DNA from 3 places in the Azospirillum sp. UENF 312511 genome. Region 2 is predicted to be linked to each of the others. Evidence: riboswitches for the same ligand, from Rfam matches in the RefSeq annotation. Region 2 holds a riboswitch; each other region holds the start of a gene.
What was found. A riboswitch is a leader RNA that binds a small molecule or an ion and turns the genes downstream of it on or off. The one in region 2 is predicted to bind cobalamin.

Region 1 (7,389 bases), on a different contig from region 2:
ACGTGGGCGTGCGCCGGTCCTTCGAGCGGTCCAAGCCGCTTCAGCGCCGAACGGATGCGCCGGCGCAACTCCCGTTCACGCGCCCTCAGGCCGAAGCATTCCTCCAGGCAACGCTGATGAGACACCGCCACCGTCCGCCCGCAAAGATGGATGTCCAGAAAACGACTTTCCCAAACGCCGGCGCCATCGGCAACCATGCTGCGGGTCCTCGATCAAACCGGAGGCTGGGCCACCGGATAAGGTTCGAACCGGCTGAGGCTTTCGTCAACCGTCACGGTGCGTCCGATCGGCGGAAAGGCGCGTTGCGGGCAGGATGGACGCTCACAGACCTTGCAACCGGCCCCGATCGGCGTGGCGGCGTCGGGATCGCCCAGCGCCAGCCCACGGGAATAGATCAGCCGGCCGGCGTGCTGGATGTCGCAACCGAGTCCGATCGCGAAGCTCTTCGACGGCGCGCCGTAACCGCTGCGGCCATGGACCACCGTGCGGGCGATCCACAGATAGGCCCGCCCGTCCGGCATCCGCGCCAACTGGGTCAGCAGACGACCGGGCGTCGAGAAGGCCTCGTAGACGTTCCACAGCGGGCAGGTTCCGCCGACACGGGAAAAGTGGAAGCTGGTGGCGGACTGGCGCTTCGACATGTTGCCGGCGCGATCGACCCGGACGAAGAAGAAGGGAACGCCCGGCATCCCCGGCCGCTGGAGGGTGCTCAGCCGGTGGCAGACGGTCTCGAAGCCGGTGCCGAAGCGCTGTCCCAGCAACTCAATGTCGTAGGCCACGGCCTCCGCCGTCTCCTGAAAGGCGCGGTAGGGCATGACCACGGCGCCGGCGTAATAGTTGGCAAGCCCGATGCGGGCGAGCGAGCGGGCCTGCGGGCCGGAGAAGCGTCCCTCCTCGACCAGCCGGAGCAGGAGGGCCGGTTCCTGGTGGAAGGCGAGCTGGGTCGCCATCTGGAAGGCGCGGCGGCCAGGCTCCAGCGACCGGGCGATCCGCAACGTCCGGGCATCGCCGTCATACTGGCGCAGCGCGCCCTCCGGCATGGCCGTGTCGTCGGTCACCAGCGTGCGGATGCCGTGGCGGTCCGCCAGCAGCCGTTCCAGCCCGCGGTCCACCGCCCCGATCTCCAAACCGGCCTCGCCGAACAGCCGTTCCGCCGCGTCGTCCAGCGCGGTGATGTGGTTGTGATGGCGGTAGAAGAAGTCGCGCACCTCTTCGTAGGGCATCGGCGGCGGCAGCCCGCTGTCCGGCCCGGCTGGGACGATCCCCGAGGCGAGCGCATCCAGCCGTTCCGCGAGCCCGCGCCCGCGCCGGTGCAGCGCCACCAGCGCCCGGCCGACCGCCGGCATGTTGGTGGCGAGCGCCTTGATCTCGGCCATGGCGATGGTCTCGCCGGTTCCGGCCTCCGACAGCGCCTCGCGCAGATCGGCGACCAGCCGGGCTTCCTCGTCCTCCGAGAAGATCTGGACGTCGATGCCGAAGGCGGCGTTGATCCGCAGCAGCAGCGGCACCGTCAGAGGCCGCTGGTTGCGTTCGAGCTGGTTCAGATAGCTCGGCGAAATCTCCAGGATGCGGGCCAGGGCTGTCTGGGTCAGCCCCCGCTCCTCGCGCAGCCGCTGCAGCCGCACCCCCATGAACGCCTTGGCCATACCAGGAATCCCATTTGCAAAATTCGCCGACTCACTGAAAACACCTTGCTAATCTTGGCAATGTCAGCGGTCATCCAAACAAGCGGTCTGCGTATATTGCAAAGGACGCGGCTACCAGGCAAGTTCCGCCATCAGCAGCTTCAGGGTGCAAAGACACGGGGGCAAGCGGCGTCCGGCCCCTTGCCCCCGTGCGGACCACGTCAGGCGATGGTGGCGCGCAGGGTCCTGGCCGCACTGACCATGTTGGTCAGGGCCGGCAGCACCTCGGCCCACTGGCGGGTCTTGAGACCGCAGTCCGGATTGACCCACAGCCGCTCGGCGGGAATGCGCTCGGCCGCCTTCTTCATCAGATCGACGATGTGCCCTTCGGTCGGGATGTTCGGCGAGTGGATGTCGTAGACGCCGGGACCGATCTCGTTCGGGTACTTGAAGTCGTCGAAGGCGTCGAGCAGTTCCATGTCCGACCGTGAGGTCTCGATGGTGATGACGTCAGCGTCCATCGCCGCGATCGACGCGATGATGTCGTTGAACTCCGAATAGCACATGTGGGTGTGGATCTGCGTCTCGTCCGCCACCCCGTTGGCGGTGATGCGGAACGACTCCACCGCCCAGTCCAGATACGCCTGCCACTGGGACCTGCGCAGCGGCAGACCTTCACGAAGGGCGGCCTCGTCGATCTGGATCACGCCGACGCCGGCCTTCTCCAGGTCCAGCACCTCCTCCCGGATGGCGAGCGCCAGCTGGCGGCAGGATTCCGAACGCGGCTGGTCGTCGCGCACGAAGGACCAGTTGAGGATGGTCACCGGGCCGGTGAGCATGCCCTTCATCGGCTTGTCCGTCAGCGAGGCGGCGTAGGTGATCCAGTCCACGGTCATCGCCTTGGGGCGGCTGATGTCGCCGAACAGGATCGGCGGCTTCACGCAGCGCGAGCCATAGGACTGCACCCAGCCCGACTGGCTGAAGACGTAGCCATCGAGCTGCTCGCCGAAATACTCGACCATGTCGTTGCGCTCGGCCTCACCGTGAACCAGCACGTCGAGGCCCAGCGCCTCCTGCTCGCGCACGCTCCGCGCGATCTCGCCGCGCATCGCCTCGGTGTAGGCCACCGCGTCGATCGTCCCGGCCTTGAACTGGCTGCGCGCCTGACGGATCTCCTTGGTCTGCGGGAAGGAGCCGATGGTGGTGGTCGGGAACGTCGGCAGATTCAGGCGGGCGGCCTGCTTGGCGGCGCGCTCGGCGAAGGCGCTCTTGCGCCGTCCGAGCTGGGCGTCGATGGCGGCAACCGCCGCCTTCACCGCCGGGTTGTTGACCCGCGGCGAATGGCGGCGCGCTTCGATGGCGGTGCGGTTGGCCTCCAACTCGGCCGCGACGGCGGCACGGCCCCTATCCCATCCCGGGGTCAGCGCGGTCGCCAGAACCCGGATCTCCTCCAGCTTCTGCACCGCAAAGGCCAGCCATGAGCGGACCTCCTCATCCAGCTTGCGCTCGCCGGCGAGGTCGACCGGCACGTGCAGCAGCGAGCAGGACGGTGCGATCCACAGCCGCTCACCGAGCCTCTCGGCCACCGGCTCCAGCCAGTCGAGCGTTGCGTGTAGGTCGGTCTTCCAGATGTTCCGGCCGTTGACGACGCCCAGCGACACGACGCGGTCGGTCGGGAGGGCCTGGATCAGGGCATCGACCTCGTCGCGGGCGTTGATGGCGTCGAGATGGAGGCCCTGCACCGGTAGGGAGCAGACCAGTGGCAAATTCTCCTGGAGCTGGCCGAAATAGGTCGCCAGCAGCAGCTTGACCGCGCCGGTACCGAGATCCCGATAGGCCTGGGTGAAGGCGTCCCGCCACGCCGCTTCCAGCTCGGTCACCAGGATGGGTTCGTCGATCTGCACCCACTCGACGCCCTGATCGGCCAGGGCCTGCAGCAGTTCGGCGTAGACGGGCAGCAGGCGGGGCAGCAGAGCCAGCTTGTCCGAACCGTCCTTGGCCTTGCCCAGCGCGAGGTAGGTGACCGGGCCGATGATCACCGGCTTGGCCTTGACACCCTGCTCCTTGGCTTCAGCGAGTTGCTGCAGCAGACGGGAGGCGTCGAGGTTGAACTGGGTTTCGGCGTCGAACTCGGGGACGATGTAGTGGTAGTTGGTGTCGAACCACTTGGTCATCTCGCCGGCAGCGACGCCACTGCAGCATCCGCCGTGCTCTTCGGCACTATGGGCGGCGGTCTCGGCCGAACGGCCGCGCGCCACGCGGAAGTAATTGTCCAGGGCATCGCCATGGAAGCCCTTCACGCGCTCCGGCAGGTTGCCGAGCGTGAAGCTCATGTCGAGCACCTGATCGTAGAAGGCGAAATCGCCCACGGGAACGAGGTCGAGCGCGCCCTGGTCCCGCCAGTGGCGCTTGCGGAGGTCAGCGCCGACGCGGACCAGCTCGTCGCGGGAGGACGCCCCCTTCCAATAAGCCTCCAAGGCGAACTTCAACTCGCGCTTGGCGCCGATGCGGGGGAATCCGAGGGTGTGGGTCATTGCCATGGGGGGCGCCTTGAAAAGAGGGATCGGCGCGGACCATACGGAGTTCAGAACATGAATGAAAAATGGTATGATTTTATCGTTCGATAAATTTCATTCATGGATGAGGTGGACGGTATGGCGATCCTGGAGCGCATCCATCTCTCGATCATCCGCGAGGTTGATCGTCACGGCTCGCTGACGGCGGCGGCCAGCCATTTGAACCTGACCCAACCGGCGCTGAGCCACGCCATCCGCAAGCTGGAAGAGCAGCTCGGCGTGGATGTGTGGCACCGCGAAGGCCGCCGCTTGCGGCCGACCCAGGCCGGGGAATGGCTGCTGGCGGTCGCCAACCGCTTGCTGCCGCAACTGGCCCATGCTGAAGAACGCCTCCAGCAGTTCGCCCAGGGCGGGCGCGGGACCCTGCGCATCGGGATGGAATGCCATCCCTGCTATCAGTGGCTCCTGAAGATCGTCGCTCCCTACGTCGATGCTTGGCCGAAGGTCGACGTGGACGTCCGGCAGAAGTTTCAGTTCGGCGGCATCGGGGCCCTGTTCGGCCACGACATCGACATGCTGGTGACACCGGATCCGCTGTTCAAGCCCGGACTGTGCTTCGAGCCGGTGTTCGACTACGAACAGGTTCTGGTGGTCGGGCCGGGGCACCGTCTGCGCCATGCCGCCTTCGTCGAACCGCAGCAGATGGCGGACGAAGTCCTGATCACCTACCCGGTGGCGCCCGACCGTCTCGACATCTACACCCAGTTCCTGATGCCGGCCGGGATCAGCCCGAGGCAGCACAAGCCGATCGAGACGACCGACATCATGCTGCTGATGGTGGCCCACGGCCGTGGCGTCGCCGCCCTGCCGCGCTGGCTGGTCGAGGAGTATGGCGCCAAGTTCGACGTGAGCCCGGTGCGCCTGGGCCGGGACGGTGTCGCCAAGCAGATTTTCCTGGGCTTCCGCGAGGCGGACGCCGACATCGGCTATCTGCGGGGTTTCATCGATCTGGCGCTTGCCCATCGCGACGGTGGAACCGCCCAGTTGTAGCGGCAGGCGAAGCCGCGCCGGTCAGCCACCCATCCGCAAGCTGCCGATGGCGTTGCGCAGGCCGAGCGCAATGGTGCGGCGCTCGTCCGCATCCCCGCCCGGCGCCAGCCAATGGTCGATGCCGCCGTCCTGGTGCAGCACGAATTCGGCGACGCAGCGGTTCGCCGGTTGGCCGGCTTCCGCATGCGCCTGCTCGACCAGGGCGCGGGCGATCTCCCGCAGGGTGTCGGCCGCCGCGACCAGCCCGGCGGCGTCCAGCGGCTCCCTGGTTCCCCGCAGGGACCAGCGTCCCTCCGTCGCCGTCAGGACAAAGGGTGCCGACCGGTCGGCGGGGGTCGGCGTCACCGGACGGCGTCGGAACGCCAGACGGATGAGATTGGGTGGAACGGGCGTTGGTTGGACGGACATCGGCGGTGGCACCCCTCGCTCCCAAAGGGCAAGGATGGGACGGACGCCGACGCGGCACGGGAGACCTCCGGCGACGCCGCACCCGCCGGGACACCCCGCCCGACTCGCGTTCGACAGATCCGGCAGGTCTCCTGGCTCACGGGTCGTCGCGGGACCGTCCGGCCTTCCCGGTGCCGTCGTCCCGAACCGGGATGGGCACCAGTGGCGCTGAAACGGCGGACCCACTCTCCGCTCACAGTTGCGGGGGCAGCGCCGGCTTCGCCGTCATCCTCATGGCGAGGCGAACGGTTCACCGTCTTCCCTCTTAGCCCCGGACGCCCTGGGGCGAACGGGGACCGTATCCAGCGGGAACGGTAAGAGGGTGCACCCGGCGGCGTCAAGCGCGAGCGCCACGGCAAGTCCCTTTTGCAAAATTCGCAAGATTGCCCGCAGCCCTTCGCCAAATTTTGCCAATTTCCGCCTGATTCCCACGGGTCGTTCGGCGTATCTTGCAAATGTTCGGAACACGGATGGGAAGGAATCTCGCCAGCATGGACGACCGCCGGGACGATGCCGAGACGATCTTCGCCACCGAATTCCCTCCGGCCACGCGCGAGCAATGGCGGGTTCTCGTCGACAAGGGGCTGAAGGGCGCCCCCTTCGAGAAGCGGTTGGTCACCCGGCTGTACGAAGGCATCGCCGTGCAGCCCCTCTATACGGCGGAAGACTGGCCGGCCGCGGGCGATCCGTCCGGTTTGCCGGGCTTCGCCCCGTTCACCCGCGGCGGCCATGCCAGAGGCGCCGGACCGGACGGCTGGGACATCCTGACCGAACACGACGTCTCCGATCCCAAGGCGGCGAACGCCGCCATCCTGACCGATCTGCTGCGCGGCGCCACCGCCATCCGGCTGCGCCTCGACAGGCCGGACAGCCCCGGCATCGCCATCGACCGGCTGGACGATCTCGACCGCACGCTGGCCAACGTCTATCCGGAGATGGTGCCACTGTCGCTGGAGGCGGGAGGCGACGCAGTGGCCGGCGCGGCGCTGCTCGCCGCCCTGTGGCGCCGCCGCTCGGTGATGCCGGACAAGGCGCGGGGCGCCTTCAACGCCGATCCCATCGGGACTCTGGCCGCGGCCGACGCCCTGCCGGGCAGTCTGGAGGCGGCGCTCGCCGACACGGCGGCCTTGGCCGCCTGGACCGCCCGCAATTTCCCTCACGTCACCGCCGTCGGGGTGGACAGTTCCCCCTGGCACGACGCCGGGGCGACCGAAAGCCAGGACCTCGCCGCCGCCATGGCGACCGGGGTCGCCTATCTGCGCGCCCTGACCGCTGCCGGGCTGGACATCGACACCGCCTGCCGGCAGATCGCCTTCACCCTATCCGTCGGCTGCGACCAATTCCTCTCCATCGCCAAGCTGCGCGCCGCGCGGCGCCTGTGGGGGCGCATCGCCGAGGCGTCGGGCGCCTCGGAGTCGGCCCGCGCCATGCACCTGACCGCCCGCACGGCGCGGCGCATCATGGCGCGGCGCGATCCCTGGGTGAACATGCTGCGCACCACGGTGGCCGGCTTCGCCGCCGGGGTCGGCGGGGCCGACGCGGTGGCGGTGCTGCCCTTCGACGCGGCGCTGGGCGAATCCGACGACTTCGCCCGCCGCATCGCCCGCAACAGCCAGATCCTGCTGAAGGAGGAATCCTCGCTGGCCCGCGTCGCCGATCCGGCCGGCGGCTCCTGGTACGTCGAAACGCTGACCGAGCAACTGGCCCAGGCCGCTTGGGCGGACTTCCAGGACATCGAGCGGCGGGGCGGC
Region 2 (7,389 bases):
TCCCTCGCAGGACGGGTGAGATGGGGCCGGCTGGGATGAGGCCGGCATCGGATTCCAGCCGGTGCCCGGCGGGCTGGTGTAGGCGAAACCGCCGGGCCCCAGGACGAAGGGCGCCATCGCCGCAGCACCCTGCGCCATCATCTGGAACAGGCGGGCGGCGGCATCGGCCATCTCGGGATCGGCGGCGCAGGCCGCCCATTGTTCCTGCCACAGGTCGAGGTACCGTTGCGCGAGCGTTTCCAGGGACGGGGTGTCGGATTCGGACAATTCGGCCATGGCCGGGAGTATATGAGGGAGGCGGTGCCCTTGACCAGAGCCGCGAAGGACCGATCGAAAATGCCGCAAATCCCGAATTATCGGGGCGGCGCCCATCTGGGGTCGCAGCGCTGCGGCACAGCACTGGACAGGGTGCATTCCTTCGAGTAGTCCTTATATCTGGAACATTCTCGCCGCACGACCCTTCTTGAAAGAAACAGCGATGGCCGACAAGGAAGACCAGAAGTCCGCGACGATCACGATCAAGAAGTACGCCAACCGGCGGCTCTACAACACGGCGACCAGCAGCTACGTGACGCTCGACCATCTCTGTCAGATGGTCAAGGACGGGCTCGACTTTGTGGTCTATGACGCGAAGACCGGGGAGGACATTACCCGCTCGGTGCTGACGCAGATCATCGTGGAGGAGGAGAGCAAGGGCCAGAACCTGCTGCCGATCAGCTTCCTGCGCCAGCTCATCGGCTTCTACGGCGACAACATGCAGTGGATGGTGCCGCGCTACCTCGAATATTCGATGCAGTCCTTCTCGCGCAACCAGGAGCAGATGCGCGACTATTTCCAGAACACGCTGGGCGGGATGTTCCCCTTCGGCCGGCTGGAAGAGGTCGGCAAGCAGAACATGGCGATGTTCGAACGGGCCATGCGCATGTTCTCGCCCTTCGGCGGCGCCGAGGACGGGCAGCCTGGCGAGCAGCCCGCCGCCCCGCCCCGCCCGGCGGCCCCCGGCCCGTCCGCCGTTCCGCCCAACGGCGCGGCCGCGGCGGCCAGCCACACCTATGAAGAGCTTCAGAAGCAGATCGACGACCTGCAGAAGCAGATCGCCAGCATCGCCAAGCCGGCCCGCCCGGCAAAGCCCGAAGGGAAGTGAGCGGCGGCGCCGCCAATCGCATCGACGGCCATCGCGTTCACGGCGTTGCAGCGCAGGGCGGGGAAAGTTCCCCGCCCTTTTCTGTTTTTTCGGCACCAGTGGCCCGCCCGGCTGTTTGTCCAACGGAACGGTCCAGAGGAGGAACGCCATGAAGACCGAGCTGCAGATGTCGATGGAACTGGAGGTTGTGGACGCCCAGGACGCCCAACGGTTCGAAGAAAAGCTGCGCGGCTGGCTGCGCCACCAGAGTCAGGTGGTGTCGGTGTCGGCCAACCACAGCGGCGTCGGCAACGACGTCGCGTGGCGGGACGCCCGCCGGGCGGCGTTCGGCTCGCCGTTGCCCAATCCCTTTGCGCCGGGCCGCGGCCGCTGAGGACTGCCGGTTGATCGCTGCCGAAGCGCCCGCCCTGCGCCTCGTTGGAACAGGGCGGGCTCCTTCCACCCCGTGAACGGGCATCAGCCGCGGAAGATGTGCGGCACCATCGCCGCGTCGGAGCCGACCCGCGGGTCCGCCGATTCACGAACCGACATGCCCAGGCACTTGTCCCCGATGATCCAGCAGTGCAGGAGCGCGTGGACGCCCTCCTCCTCGAAGATCGGCGGGGTTTCCAGCCAGACCCGCCCTCCCGGATGCTCGGCGCTGCCGGTGTCCGAAATGGTGCGTCCGTGCGCCGTCATGCGCTGGGCCGCGTCGTCGAGCCCGAACAGGCTGCGCTCGGTCACCGCGTCGCAGCCGGCCAGCTCCTCGGGGTCGAGCGCGGCGCGGCACAGGTTCGGGTGGCGCGGGTAGAGCGACCACAGCGTCGCCAGCAGCCCGTGGTTCGACATCGGCCAGCACCACAGCGGCGACAGCATGCTCATGCCGCCCATCCGCAGCTTCTGCAGGAAGGCGTCGTCGGCCAGCCCCTGCCAGGGGTAGATCTTGGCCAGCCAGGAGGCCGCCCGCCCCTCGTCGTCGACGAAGCGCTGGCCGTCCCAGCCCAGGCTCTGCAGCGGCAGCAGATGCGTGGCGATCCCGGCCTCCGCCGCGGTGGCGGCCAGATAGACCAGCTCGCTCTCGCGCATCGGGTCGGGGGTGGCGCAAGCGAGATGGACGAGGCCGCGGCCCGGCATGCCCGCCGCCAGCTCCTCCCAGCGCTCCACCAGCCCCTCGTGCAGGCCGTTGAACTGGTTGGCGTCGCCCATCAGGGCCTCGCGCCAGTTGCGCTGGATGATCGAGGCGGCGAACAGCCCCTCCGGCGTGTCGTAGTTGCAGGCCAGCAGCTTGACCGAATCGCGCCCGTCATAGGCCAGCGTCAGCCGCCCGATCAGCGCGCCGGCCCGTTCGTTCAGCCGCCCCGCGGCCCAATAGTCGTTCCAGGAGGCCTCCAGCAGCCGCCCCACGCCGCCACGGACCCCCAGCCGGGCCAGCGCCCGCCCATCCACCGTCGCGCGCAGCGCCTCGCGCAGCATGGTGTGCAACTCGTCGGCGACGCTTTCGATCAGGTCGATCTGATGGGCGGAGAACTCGTACCGCACATCCTCGCGCCAGAAGGCGCCGGCGCTCATGGCACGGACGCCGTAGGGGTATTTGCGGAGCCCCGGACGCCAATCCGCACGGGGTTTCATGACTGCTCTGCGCATCGTGTGCTTACCGGGCCGCCGGATTCAATCCATGGTTTTGCCCCGCTGCGGCGCGCCGCTTGCGGCCGTCCGGGATTCGGTGGGGGCGGATCATTGCGGCGCAAACGCGCCAACACAAGCGCCTTGCGCGCCTGCCCCTCCGTTTTTCCACGCTTCCCCTCGCGGATCCCACAGGGCGGGTGGGGACGCCCGTCACCAAGCGCGGTCGGCAAGCCAGGCCGCGATGGCGCTCTCCATCGCCTCGGCGGTCGGATCGCCGTGCTCCGGCCCGGTTCCGACCATGGGAAGCCGGGCCGCCACGGCGATGTCCTCCGCCGGCGCGCCGGTTCCGACGAACAGGTCGCAGCGCCGCAGCAGGGCGCACAGCCCGTCGAAACCCAGCCGCCCCGCCGCGTTCAGGCAGGCGCTTCCGGTTTCCCCGGCGATGCGCGCCGCGGCCCCCCGGGCGGCCTCATCGCCGACCAGGATCAGGGCGGTGTCGCCCCGCGCGGCAAGCCGGCGGCACAGCTCCGACAGGCTGCCGGTGCCGACGGACGCGGAGAGGCCGACCGCGCAACGCCAGCGCGCCGGAACGCCCTCGGCCAGAAGCGCGGCGGCGGCGCGCTCGCCGGCGGGGGAGGTCCAGACCTCCGTGGCGGGGTCCGGCTCCCCGGTGGTCAGCGCCCCCAGCAGGCCGGCGGGAGTCGCCGCGACGTGGGTCAGGAAGGCGTCGGCGTAATAGCCGCGCACCGGCCGACCGACCCTGCAACCAAGGCGGAGCGGCGCCCCCGTGTCCTGCATCAGACGGTTGGCGAAGCTGGCATCCTCGCCCCGGTGGGGATTGATCGTGAGGTCGAAGGCGCCGCTGAACTGCTGGCCGATCTCCTGGCGCACCGCGGTCACCAGCGCGTCGTCGGGCGCCCGCCCCTTCAGCGGTGGGAGGGTGACGCGCTGGTTGACGTAGGGGCAGAGGGCAAACGCCGCCTCCGCATCCGGCGTCGCGAAAACGGTGATCCGGGCCAGCGGCAAGGCCCGCCGCAGCTCCCGCAGGACGCCGGACGCCCCCAGCACGCCCCCCACCCCGTCCGGCAGGAACACGCCGACGCTGCGGATCAGGTCGGTCGGGAAGGGCGGCGGTTCACCGGGGACGAGCGTGCGGCGGCGAACGGCGGGACCGGAGTTCCGCAGCAGCGCCACCGCCGGGGCCGTGGAGGCGCCCCGCGCCGGCGGCACGAAGCCCCAGGTTCCCTCGGCATCCGGGCGCGCCAGCGGCTCCACCATGGCATGCTCAGCCCGCGAGACGGTCGCCGCGTCGGTCACCCAGGGGAAGAAATCGCGCAGCGGGAGGGTGCCGTTGCCGACCGCTCGGCCCGCCGCCTGCAGGGCATCCCACCGACCGACCGCGCCGTCGTAGCCGTAATAGATTTCCTTGAACGCGACCTGCTCCCGCGTCGCGTAGGCGAAATGCTGGAAAACCAGCCCGCCCGCCGCCGTCTCCTCGTGCAGGAAGGGGTTGGCCGCGCCGAGTTCGAGGTCCGACCCGTCGGGCTGCGGGCGCATCAGCCGGGGCGGAACGTGCGAGTGCCAGAAATCCCCCGGCCGGTACCGCCAGGTGCGCAGCCATTCGTAGGCGCGGTAATTGCCGTACTGGTCCAGCCGGTCGAGGACCAGGGACGGGCCGACGAAGAAGTGGCAGAGGTAGAGAGCCGCCGTGCGCGACGGCGAATCGAGGAACATCCGGCGCGCACGGGTGATCTGCTCCGCCGTCCACAGTTCGTCCGCGTCGACCTGCCAGAGCAGGCAGTCCTCCGTCATGGCGGCCAGCGGCGCGGTCACCATTTCCACCTTGCCTTGCCAGAACATGCCGGGCGGCTTGCGGTAGACCGACACGCGCCCGGGCTCCTCCGCGGCGATGCGGTCGAGATACTGCGACGTCCCGTCGCTGCTGCGGCCGTCGCGGTGAAGATCCTGCGGAACGCGCCCACCCCGCTGCGCGCACCAGGAGGAGTCGCGGACCTGCTCCGCCACCCCTTCCACGACGTGCCAATGCCAGGGGAAGGGCAGTTGGCGGAACACCTCCAAGTGGTAACGGATGAAGGGATCGCCGTTCAGCACGATGGTCAGGAAATGAACCGGTAGCATGCCCGCAACCCCGTCCTTCGCCCGTTGATCCGGCCTCGCGCAGTCCGCCGGACCTTGTCGGTTCCGTGGGAGCGGTGTCAAGGAAGCCGTGCGACTCCCCCGATGGGTCGCCATCCCCCTCTTGACGGCGGGGGACCCCGCCCCTACCCTGGCGCCGGTTATGGTTCCCCGCGCCCTCCGGTCGCGGGGCTAAGAGGGAAGCCGGTGCGCCGCCCCGCAGGGGGAGACACGGCAAATCCGGCGCTGCCCCCGCAACTGTGAGCGGTGAGCGGCCTCGTCCTTTCCGTGTCACTGGCGCCGCCTGCGGGAACGGGCGCCGGGAAGGCCGGACGATGCCGCCTTGACCCGCAAGCCAGGAGACCTGCCGTAACCGAACGTACGTCCTCGGGCGGGGTGCCCCGGTGGTCGCTTGCCGATGTCCGGCCCGACGGCCGCCCGTCTTCCGCAAGCCGTCCCTCCGGTGCGCCCATCCAAGGGGACCAAGGGGGTTGCGATGCCGGTGCCTGCCAGCAACGACGCCCCTCCCAACGCATGGCAGACTCGGAAAGGGCATAGAGCATGCACATCGAACCCGGCGTCGTGGACGGCGCCAAGATCGCTCTCAGCTACGCGACGGCCGCCGGCGGCTTCGCGATGGCCGGCAAGCTGGCGCGCGACGACGTCCGCAACAACGGCGGGGTCGCGCCGCTGGTGCTGCGCAGCCTGATCGCCACCGCGCTGGTCTTCAGCTTCTTCGAGGTGTTCCCGCACCACCCCGTGGGCGTGTCGGAGGTTCACCTGATCCTCGGTTCGACGCTGCTCCTGCTGTTCGGCGCCGGTGCGGCCTCCATCGGCCTCGCCGCCGGCCTGCTGATCCAGGGCCTGTTCTTCGCGCCGTTCGACCTGCCGCAGTACGGCATGAACGTCACCACGCTGCTGGTCCCGCTGTGGGGCATCAGCCTGCTGGCGAAGCGGATCGTTCCCGACGCCACCCCCTATGTCGACCTGAAGTACTCGCAGGCGCTGGCCCTTTCCACCGCCTACCAGGGCGGCATCGTCGCCTGGGTGGCCTTCTGGGCCTTCTACGGCCACGGCTTCACCGCCGAGACCATGACGGAAGTCGCCTCCTTCGGCGCCGCCTACATGACCGTCATCATCGTCGAGCCGCTGGCCGACCTCGCCGTGCTGGCCGTCGCCAAGGCGCTGCGCCGCCAGAGCCAGGGCCCGCTGTTCAACATCCGCCTGCACCAGGGCGCCTGACCGGCGCCTCGGACCGGATGGTTCGCAGGAAGGGCGGCGGGGACATCCCCGCCGCCCTTTTCCGTTTCAGGTCAGCGGACCGGTCAGATCACCAGCTCGCCCTTGCGGATCGCCGCGTAGCGGCGGTTCACCGCGCCCCAGTCGACGACGTTCCACCAAGCCGCCAGATAGTCGGCGCGGCGGTTCTGGTACTTCAGGTAATAGGCGTGCTCCCATACATCGTTGCCCATCAGCACGGGCACGCCCTCCATGGCCGGCGAATCCTGGTTCGGGCGGGCGGCGATGGCAAGCTTGCCCGACGACGGGTCGGCGGTGACGAAGACCCAGCCGCTGCCGAACTGCCCGGCGCCCGCCGTGTTGAACCGCGCCTTGAAATCGTCGAAGCCGCCGAAGTCGCGCGTGATGGCAGCCCCCACCTCACCGTCCGGGGCGCCGCCGGCGTTCGGTCCCATGATGCTCCAGAACATGCTGTGGTTCGCGTGACCGCCGCCGTTGTTGCGCACCGCGGTGCGGATGCTTTCCGGCAGTTCCGGCACACGCTTCAGCAGGTCGGCCAGCGGCATCGCCTGAAGGTCGCCGTGGTTGGCGAGCGCCTTGTTGAGGTTGTCGACGTAAGCCTGATGGTGCTTGTCGTGATGCACGCTCATGGTCGTCGCGTCGATGTGCGGCTCCAGCGCGGCGGGCGCGTAGGGCAGCGGCGGCAGCGTGAATCCCTTGCCGCCCGGAGTTTGGCCAGCCGGAGTTTGGCCCCCTGTTGTTTGGGCCAGGACGAAGCGCGGCGCCACGGCCAGCACCAGCGCGGCGGCTCCGGCGGAGAGCAGCAATTGGCGGCGATCCAGGCGAACGGACATGAGACCTCCCATTGTGTGTTTCGTGCCGAACAGCGGGGAAGCGACAGCCTCAGTGCGCCTCGCGCCTCACTCAACAGGGCAATGGGCGTACTCACTCGGTACCGGCGTACGGAGCGCCGCCCGTTTCCTACAAGCGGGCCTTTCCAGCCGGCCCGGCGGACGCCGAGCGGGCCATTCCCATCGCCACGCTCCGCCAGCGCCCCAGATGGAATCGGGAGGGTGCGGCCGCCGGCTTCCGGATCGGAGTCACCGGAGCCGTCCCCGCCGCCTCATGGATGTTGCGGGCGCGGCGCTCCCGCAGAAGCAGGCGCATCACCTCCTCCTCCGTGACGGGGCGCCCGGCCCTGGCCGAGGCGAGGCTGGCGGTGTCCTGGAGCGCGGCGACCTGCGCCAGCGTGCCGGTCAGCCCCT
Region 3 (7,389 bases), on a different contig from region 2:
GGCACGTTGATGCCGAAGGCCTGGACCAGCACCGGGTTCTCGGTGGCCGCCCGCAGATAGGCGCCGAGCCGCGTCCGCTCGATGGCGAACCACGTCCCGAAGCAGACGATCAGCGAGGCGACGACGACCCAGCCGCGGTAGTTGGGCAGGAACATGAAGCCCAGGTTCTGCCCGCCCTTGAGCGCGTCCGGGATCGGATAGGGCTGGCCCGACACGCCGTAGAAATGGCGGAAGGCGCCCTCCATGATCAGGGCGAGGCCGAAGGTCAGCAGCAGGCCGTAGAGATGGTCGAGCTTGTAGAGCCGCGACAGCATGGTTTTTTCCAGCACCACGCCCAGCAGCGCGACGATCAGCGGCGACAGGCCCAACGCCCACCAGTAGCCGAGGCCGAGCTTCGTCAGCAGCAGCCACGCCACGAAGGCGCCGATCATATAGAGCGCGCCGTGGGCGAAGTTGATGACGTTCAGCATGCCGAAGATGACCGCCAGCCCAAGGCTGAGCAGCGCGTAGAAGGACCCGTTGATGAGGCCGAGCAGAAGCTGGCCGAACAGGACCTGGGGCGGCACCCCCAGCAAGTCGAACATGACCGTCCCTCCCTGTGTATCGGACTTTTGATTTTTTGATTGATGTCAGAAGGAGGCCCCCACCCAACCCTCCCCCTGCGAAGCGGGGGGAGGCCGGGAGGGGTGCCCGTCTAAAAACTCAGACCCTTACTTCACCAGCGCGCAGCCGCTCTTGGCCGGGTCGAGGAACGCCTGCTCGGCCGGGATCGTCTTCACGATCTTGTAGTAGTCCCAGGGGGCCTTGGACTCGTCCGGGGTCTTCACCTGGGCCAGATACATGTCGTGGAACATGCGGCCGTTGGCGGCGATCTTGCCGTTCTTGGTGAACATGTCGGCGACCGGGGTCTCGCGCATCTTGGCGGCGACCTTGTCCGGATCGTCGGAGCCGACCGCCTCGACCGCCTTCAGGTAGTGGCGGACGGCGGAGTAGACGCCAGCCTGGACCATGGTCGGCTTGCGGCCGGCCTTGGCCTCGAACTTCTTCGTCCACTCGCGGGTCTGCTCGTCCATGTCCCAGTAGAAACCGGTGGTCAGCAGCAGGCCCTGGGAGGCCTGGAGGCCCAGCGCGTGGACATCGCTGATGAACAGCAGCAGGCCGGCGAGGCTCTGGCCCGACTGGGTGATGCCGAACTCCGACGCCTGCTTGACGGCGTTGGTGGCGTCGCCGCCCGCGTTGGCGAGGCCGATCACGTCGGCCTTGGAGGCCTGGGCCTGGAGCAGGTAGGACGAGAAGTCGGCGTTGCCCAGCGGATGGCGGACGTTGCCCGCGACCTTGCCGTCGAGCTGCTTGACCATCTTCGAGGTCTCATCCTCCAGCGAGTGGCCGAAGGCGTAGTCCGCGGTGATGAAGTACCAGTTCTTCTTGCCCTGCTCGACCAGCGCGCGGGCGGTGCCGGCGGCCATGGCGTAGTTGTCGTAGGTCCACTGGAAGCCGTAGGGGCTGCAGGACTTGCCGCTGAGGTCGGTCGAGCCCGGACCGGACATCAGGAAGATGCGCTTCTTGTCCTTGGTGATGCCCTGGACGGCCAACGCGGCGGCGGAGTTCGGCACGTCGGCGATGACGTCCACGTTGCCGGCGTCGATCCACTCGCGCGCCGTGTTGGCGGCGATGTCGGCCTTGTTCTGGTGATCGGCGACGACGATCTCGATCGGCGCGCCGGCGATCTTGCCGCCGAACTCCTCGGCCGCCAGACGGGCGGCGATGGCCGAACCCTCGCCGGCGAGGTCAGCGTAGATGCCGGACCGGTCGTTCATCACGCCGATCTTGATCACGTTGTTGGAGACCTGGGCGTGCGCGGCCCCGGCGGTCAGCGCCAGCAATGCGGTCCCGCACAGCAACGTCTTGAGCATTTCGAACTCCCTTCGATTGGCTTTGTTTTGCGTGTTTTCGGCAGAGGGGGTGACTTGGTCAGACACCCAGATAGGTGTGCAGCTTGTCCATGTTCTGGGCGAGCTGGTCGTTGGGGATCATGTCGACGACATGGCCTTCCTCCATCACGTAATGGCGGTCGGCGATGGTCGCGGCGAAGCGGAAATTCTGCTCCACCAGCACGATGGTGAAGCCGCGCTGCTTCAGCTTGCGCACCGCCACCCCGATCTGCTCGATGATGACGGGGGCAAGCCCCTCGGTCGGCTCGTCGAGCAGGATCAGGTCGGCGCCGGTGCGCAGGATGCGCGCGATGGCCAGCATCTGCTGCTCGCCGCCCGACAGGCGCGTGCCCTGGGTGGTGCCGCGGCCCTGCAGGTTCGGGAACAGCTCGTAGATCTGCGGCACGGTCATGCCGCCCGACTTCACCACCGGCGGCAGCATCAGGTTCTCGTCCACGCTGAGCGAGGCGAAGATGCCGCGCTCCTCCGGCACGTAGCCGATGCCGAGGCGGGGAATCTTGTGCTGCGCCATGCCGATCAGCTCCTTGCCCTGGAAGCGGATCGAGCCGTTGCGCTTGCCGACGATGCCCATGATCGAGCGCATGGTCGTCGTCTTGCCGGCGCCGTTGCGGCCGAGCAGGGTCACCACTTCGCCCTGGCGCACGTCGATGTTGACGCCGTGCAGCACGTGGCTCTCGCCGTAGAAGGCCTGGAGGTCGCGGATCTCCAGCATCGCGGTCTTCACGGTCGCGCCGTCAGGCATGGCCCACCTCACCCGTCCCCATGTAGGCTTCCATGACCTGCGGGTTGCGCGATACGACGTCGTATGCGCCCTCCGCCAGGATTTCGCCGCGGCGAAGCACGGTGATGGTGTCCGACAGGTGGGCGACGACCGACAGGTTGTGCTCCACCATCAGGATGGTGCGGTCGGCGGAGACGCGCTTGATCAGGGCGGCGGTGCCTTCGATGTCCTCGTGGCCCATGCCGGCCAGCGGCTCGTCGAGCAGCATCACCTCCGGGTCGAGCGCCAGCGTGGTGGCGATCTCCAGCGCGCGCTTGCGGCCGTAGGGCAGCTCGGCGGCGGTGTGGCCGGCCCAGGGGGTCAGGTTTACCGCCTCGATCAGTTCCTCGGCGCGGTCGTGCAGGTCGTGCAGGCTGGCCTCCGGCTTCCAGAAATGGAAGCTGGTGCCGCGCGGGCGCTGCAGCGCGACGCGGACATTCTCCAGCACGCTGAGGTGCGGGAAGACCGCGGAAATCTGGAACGACCGCACCATGCCGAGCAGCGCCACGTCGGCGGGCTTCATGGCGGTGATGTCGCGTCCCTTGTAGAGGATCTGGCCGCGCGTCGGCGTCAGGAACTTGGTCAGCAGATTGAAGACCGTGCTCTTGCCGGCGCCGTTCGGGCCGATCAGCGCGTGGATGGTGCCGCGGCGGACCTGGAGATTCACCTCCTTCACCGCGATGAAGCCCTTGAACTCCTTCGAGAGTCCACGCGCTTCCAGAATGATGTCGTCGGCCATGGGTGCCGTTTTTCCCTCCCTGTTCGTCCGCGTCGTCTGCCGGTCCGCGTTTTTGGTTAGGCTGATATAAGCACAGAACATGCCAACTGCGGAAGATTCGAACAAGCCCTTGAAATCGTTTATTTCCCCCTATGAGACTGTGGGTGCCCCATACCGTCCGGAGTGTCAGCTTTCCAGACAGACTGTACCGATCTTCCGACACACCAACGGCGGCAAGGGCGGAGCGCTCCGGGTTCGGCGGCACGGTTTCCGGGCGCCAAATGGCCGCTTGCAAATCGGGGGTCCGCCTGCAATTCTGCGCCTCCGACGGTGCCCCGGCCGCCGTGAAGGCGCGGGGATAATAGGGAATGCGGTGCGGACCCGGATGGGGTCCAAGGCCGCGGCTGCCCCCGCAACTGTGTGCGGCGAGTCGGCCTCCGGACATGCCACGGGCCGACAGGCCGGGAAGGCGGGAGGCGCGACGACGACCCGCAAGCCAGGAAACCTGCCGCCGGACCGACACTCATCTAATCCGCCGGGTGTGGCGGAGACAAGGAAGCCAGATCATGACCACCGGCCCGCTGACCGCCGGAAAGACCCCGGCCACCGTCATCACTGGCTTTCTCGGCGCCGGGAAGACGACGCTGATCCGCAGCCTGCTGGAGCAGGCCGGCGGGCGTCGTCTGGCGCTGATCATCAACGAGTTCGGCGATGTCGGCATCGACGGCGAGATCCTGCGCGCCTGCGGCGATCCGACCTGCACCGAGGACGACGTGATCGAGCTGGCGAACGGCTGCCTGTGCTGCACCGTCGCCGACGATTTCGTCCCGGCCATCGAGAAGCTGCTGTCCCGCCCGCAGCCGCCGGAACACATCATCATCGAGACCAGCGGCCTCGCCCTGCCGAAGCCGCTCGTCCAGGCCTTCCACTGGCCGGCGATCAAGACCCGGGTGACGGTGGACGGGGTGGTCGCGGTGGTCGACGCCGCCGCCGCCGCGGAGGGCCGCTTCGCCCCCGATCCGGCGGCTTTGGCCGCCCAGGCCGCCGAGGCCGGGCAGCTCGACCACGAGACCCCGGTGGAGGAGGTGTTCGAGGACCAGCTCCTCTGCGCCGATCTGATCGTGGTGAACAAGACCGATCTGGTGGATGCCGCCGATCTGGCCAAGGTCGAGGACCTGATCCGCGCCGCCATGGCCGAGGGCGGCATGGCTGAGGGCGGGGCTGGGCGCGAGGCCAAGATCCTGCGCGCCAGCAACGGCAAGGTCGATCCGGTGGTTCTGCTGGGCGTCGGCGCCGGGGCCGAGGACGACCTCGCCAACCGCCCCAGCCACCATGACGAGGAGGAGGGCCACGACCACGACGACTTCACCAGCTTCGTCGTGGAACTCGGCCCGCAGCCCGACCCGGCGGCGCTGACGAAGACGCTGGAGCGGGTCGCCGCCGCCCATGGCGTGCTGCGCCTGAAAGGTTTCATCGACGTGCCGGGCAAGCCGATGCGCCTTCTGGTGCAGGGCGTGGGAACGCGCATCCAGACCCATTTCGACCGCTTCTGGAAGCCCGACGAGCCGCGCCGCAGCCGTCTGGTGGTGATCGGCGAGACGGGCCTGGACCGTGACGCCGTGACCGCGGCGCTGGGGTGATTTTTAGCCTTCACAACCCTCTCCCCTCTGGGGAGAGGGTGGCCCGCAGGGCCGGTGAGGGGGTTGCGCTTACGCCGGGCGTTCCGCCACGCGCAACCCCCTCACCCTAACCCTCTCCCCAGAGGGGAGAGGGGATTTTCGTAAAGCACTTTCGCCATGCACCTACTCGCCGCCCGCCAGGAAGACCTCGACGCCGGCCCCCAGGCCGTGGACCTGGGGCAGAGCCCGGCGGACCTCGTCGTCCTGTCCTTCTCCGACAGCGACCTGACAGCGCTTGCCGCCTGCTGGAAGCGCCACCGTGACGAGTTGCCCACCCTGCGGCTGGCGAATCTCGCGCGGCTGGGGCACCCGCTGTCAGTGGACCTTTACGTCGAGTCCGTGATCCGCAAGGCGAAGCTGGTCGTTCTGCGGCTGCTCGGCGGGGCGGGCTACTGGCGCTACGGGCTGGACCATGTCGCCGCCGCCTGCCGGGAGTCCGGGGTGGCGCTGGCCGTGCTGCCCGGCTGCGCCCAGCCGAACCCCGCCCTGGAGGGCTACGGCACCGTTCCGGCCGAGGCGGCGCAACGGCTGTGGCGTGGATTCACCGAAGGCGGGCCGGACAACATGGCCAACCTGCTGGCCTACGCCGCCACGCTGGCCGGGCAGGACCGCCCTTGGCGCGAACCGGCGCCGGTGCCGCGCTTTGGCGTCTATGAGGGCTGGTCCGGCCACGTCACCGGCCCCTGCGCGCCGGTCGTATTCTACCGCTCCCACCTGCTGGCCAGCGACCTGGAGCCGGTGCACGCGCTGTGCGACGCGCTGGCCGCGCGCGGCCTCGCCCCGCTGCCGCTGTTCGTGGCGAGCCTGAAGGAACCGGACTGCGCCGCCTGGATGCGCGCCACCCTGACCGCCCGCAACGCCGCCGTCGTGATGAACCTGACCGGCTTCTCGGCGGCGCGCGAGGACGGGTCGCCACTGGAAGCCAACGGCACGCCGGTGCTTCAGGCCGTGCTGTCCACCACGCCCGAGGAGGGCTGGCGCGGCTCCGCCCGCGGCATGGGGCCATCCGACCTCGCCATGAACGTTGTGCTGCCGGAGATGGACGGGCGCATCCTGACCCGTGCCATCGCCTTCAAGGCCGAAGGGGCGCTGGACCCCGACCTGGAGTTCGCTCCGACGCTGATCCGCCCGGTGCCCGACCGGGTGGCCTTCGCCGCCGATCTGGCCGCCGCCTGGGTGCGGCTGGGCGCCACGCCGCGGGCCGAGCGCAAGCTGGCGCTGGTGCTGTCCGACTATCCGGGGCCGGGCGGCGGCATCGGCCATGCGGTCGGCCTCGACACCCCGGCGAGCGTCGTCGGCATCCTGGAGCGGCTGCGCGCCGAGGGCTACGCGCTGGACGGGCTTCCCGCCGGCCCCGCCGCCCTGATGGAGGCGCTGACCGGCGGCGCCACCGCCCTGCTGAGCCTGGACGACTACCGCCGCCTCGCCCCCGCCGAGGCCCGCGCCCGCATCACAGAATGCTGGGGCGACGAGCAGGCCGACCCGCTGGCTGACGGCACCATCTTCCGCTTCACCGTGCTGACCTGCGGCAACGCCACTATCGCGGTGCAGCCGAGCCGCGGCCACGGTCCGCTGACCACCACCCAGCACCACGACCCGGAGACGCCGCCCAGCCACGGCTACTTCGCCTTCCACCTCTGGCTCCGCCATGTCCTGGGCATCCACGCGCTGGTGCAGGTGGGCGCGCACGGGACGCTGGAATGGCTGCCGGGCAAGGCCGTCGCCCTGTCCGCCGACTGCTGGCCGGAGATCGTCGCCGGTCCCCTGCCCTGCCTCTACCCCTTCATCGTCAACAACCCCGGAGAGGGGGTGCAGGCGCGCCGCCGGTTGGGCGCGGTCCTGATCGGCCACCTGACCCCGCCGCCGGTCGAGGCCGGGCTGCACGGCGACCTCGCTGCACTTGAAACGGCCATCGACGAATATTCGATGGCGACCGGGCTGGACCCGCGGCGGCTGGGCACGCTGCGCCAGACCATCCTCGATCTGGCCTGGACATCCGGCGTCGCCGCCGACTGCAACCTGCGGCCCGACGACGATCCCGACGCCATCCTCAGCCGCCTCGACGCCCATCTCTGCGACATCAAGGAAATGCAAATCCGCGACGGTCTGCACGTCTTCGGCACCACGCCGGAGCCGGAGCGCCGCGCCCGCCTGCTCGCCGCCGTCGCGCGCTTCGCCACGGCCGAGGACGTCGCCCCGGCGCTGGACGCCTGCGGCGAGGCGGAGATGGCCGCCCTGCTGGCCGGGCTGGACGGGCGCTTCGTGAAGCCCGGCCCCGGC

Region 1: it holds a riboswitch for cobalamin, as region 2 does, so the genes downstream of both, ACWPN7_RS28595 (hypothetical protein) here and ACWPN7_RS09970 (energy-coupling factor ABC transporter permease) in region 2, are expected to answer to the same signal.
Region 3: it holds a riboswitch for cobalamin, as region 2 does, so the genes downstream of both, cobW (cobalamin biosynthesis protein CobW) here and ACWPN7_RS09970 (energy-coupling factor ABC transporter permease) in region 2, are expected to answer to the same signal.

Annotation. Positions count from the first base shown of each region.
Region 1 covers NZ_JBSNCG010000005.1:36,276-43,664, reverse strand. Annotated here, with positions in the region: gene ACWPN7_RS28615 (hypothetical protein) at 1-197, opposite strand, end outside; gene ACWPN7_RS28610 (short-chain fatty acyl-CoA regulator family protein) at 213-1,646, opposite strand; gene metE (5-methyltetrahydropteroyltriglutamate--homocysteine S-methyltransferase) at 1,847-4,159, opposite strand; gene ACWPN7_RS28600 (LysR family transcriptional regulator) at 4,262-5,191, shown strand; gene ACWPN7_RS28595 (hypothetical protein) at 5,213-5,536, opposite strand; cobalamin riboswitch at 5,704-5,954, opposite strand; gene ACWPN7_RS28590 (methylmalonyl-CoA mutase family protein) at 6,130-7,389, shown strand, end outside.
Region 2 covers NZ_JBSNCG010000002.1:341,388-348,776, reverse strand. Annotated here, with positions in the region: gene phaR (polyhydroxyalkanoate synthesis repressor PhaR) at 479-1,144, shown strand; gene ACWPN7_RS09985 (hypothetical protein) at 1,293-1,517, shown strand; gene ACWPN7_RS09980 (glutathionylspermidine synthase family protein) at 1,601-2,752, opposite strand; gene ACWPN7_RS09975 (hypothetical protein) at 2,960-4,888, opposite strand; cobalamin riboswitch at 5,033-5,271, shown strand; gene ACWPN7_RS09970 (energy-coupling factor ABC transporter permease) at 5,447-6,127, shown strand; gene ACWPN7_RS09965 (superoxide dismutase) at 6,211-6,978, opposite strand; gene ACWPN7_RS09960 (hypothetical protein) at 7,106-7,389, opposite strand, start outside.
Region 3 covers NZ_JBSNCG010000001.1:638,700-646,088, reverse strand. Annotated here, with positions in the region: gene ACWPN7_RS02875 (branched-chain amino acid ABC transporter permease) at 1-584, opposite strand, end outside; gene ACWPN7_RS02870 (ABC transporter substrate-binding protein) at 711-1,913, opposite strand; gene ACWPN7_RS02865 (ABC transporter ATP-binding protein) at 1,972-2,694, opposite strand; gene ACWPN7_RS02860 (ABC transporter ATP-binding protein) at 2,687-3,451, opposite strand; cobalamin riboswitch at 3,742-3,957, shown strand; gene cobW (cobalamin biosynthesis protein CobW) at 3,997-5,070, shown strand; gene cobN (cobaltochelatase subunit CobN) at 5,227-7,389, shown strand, end outside.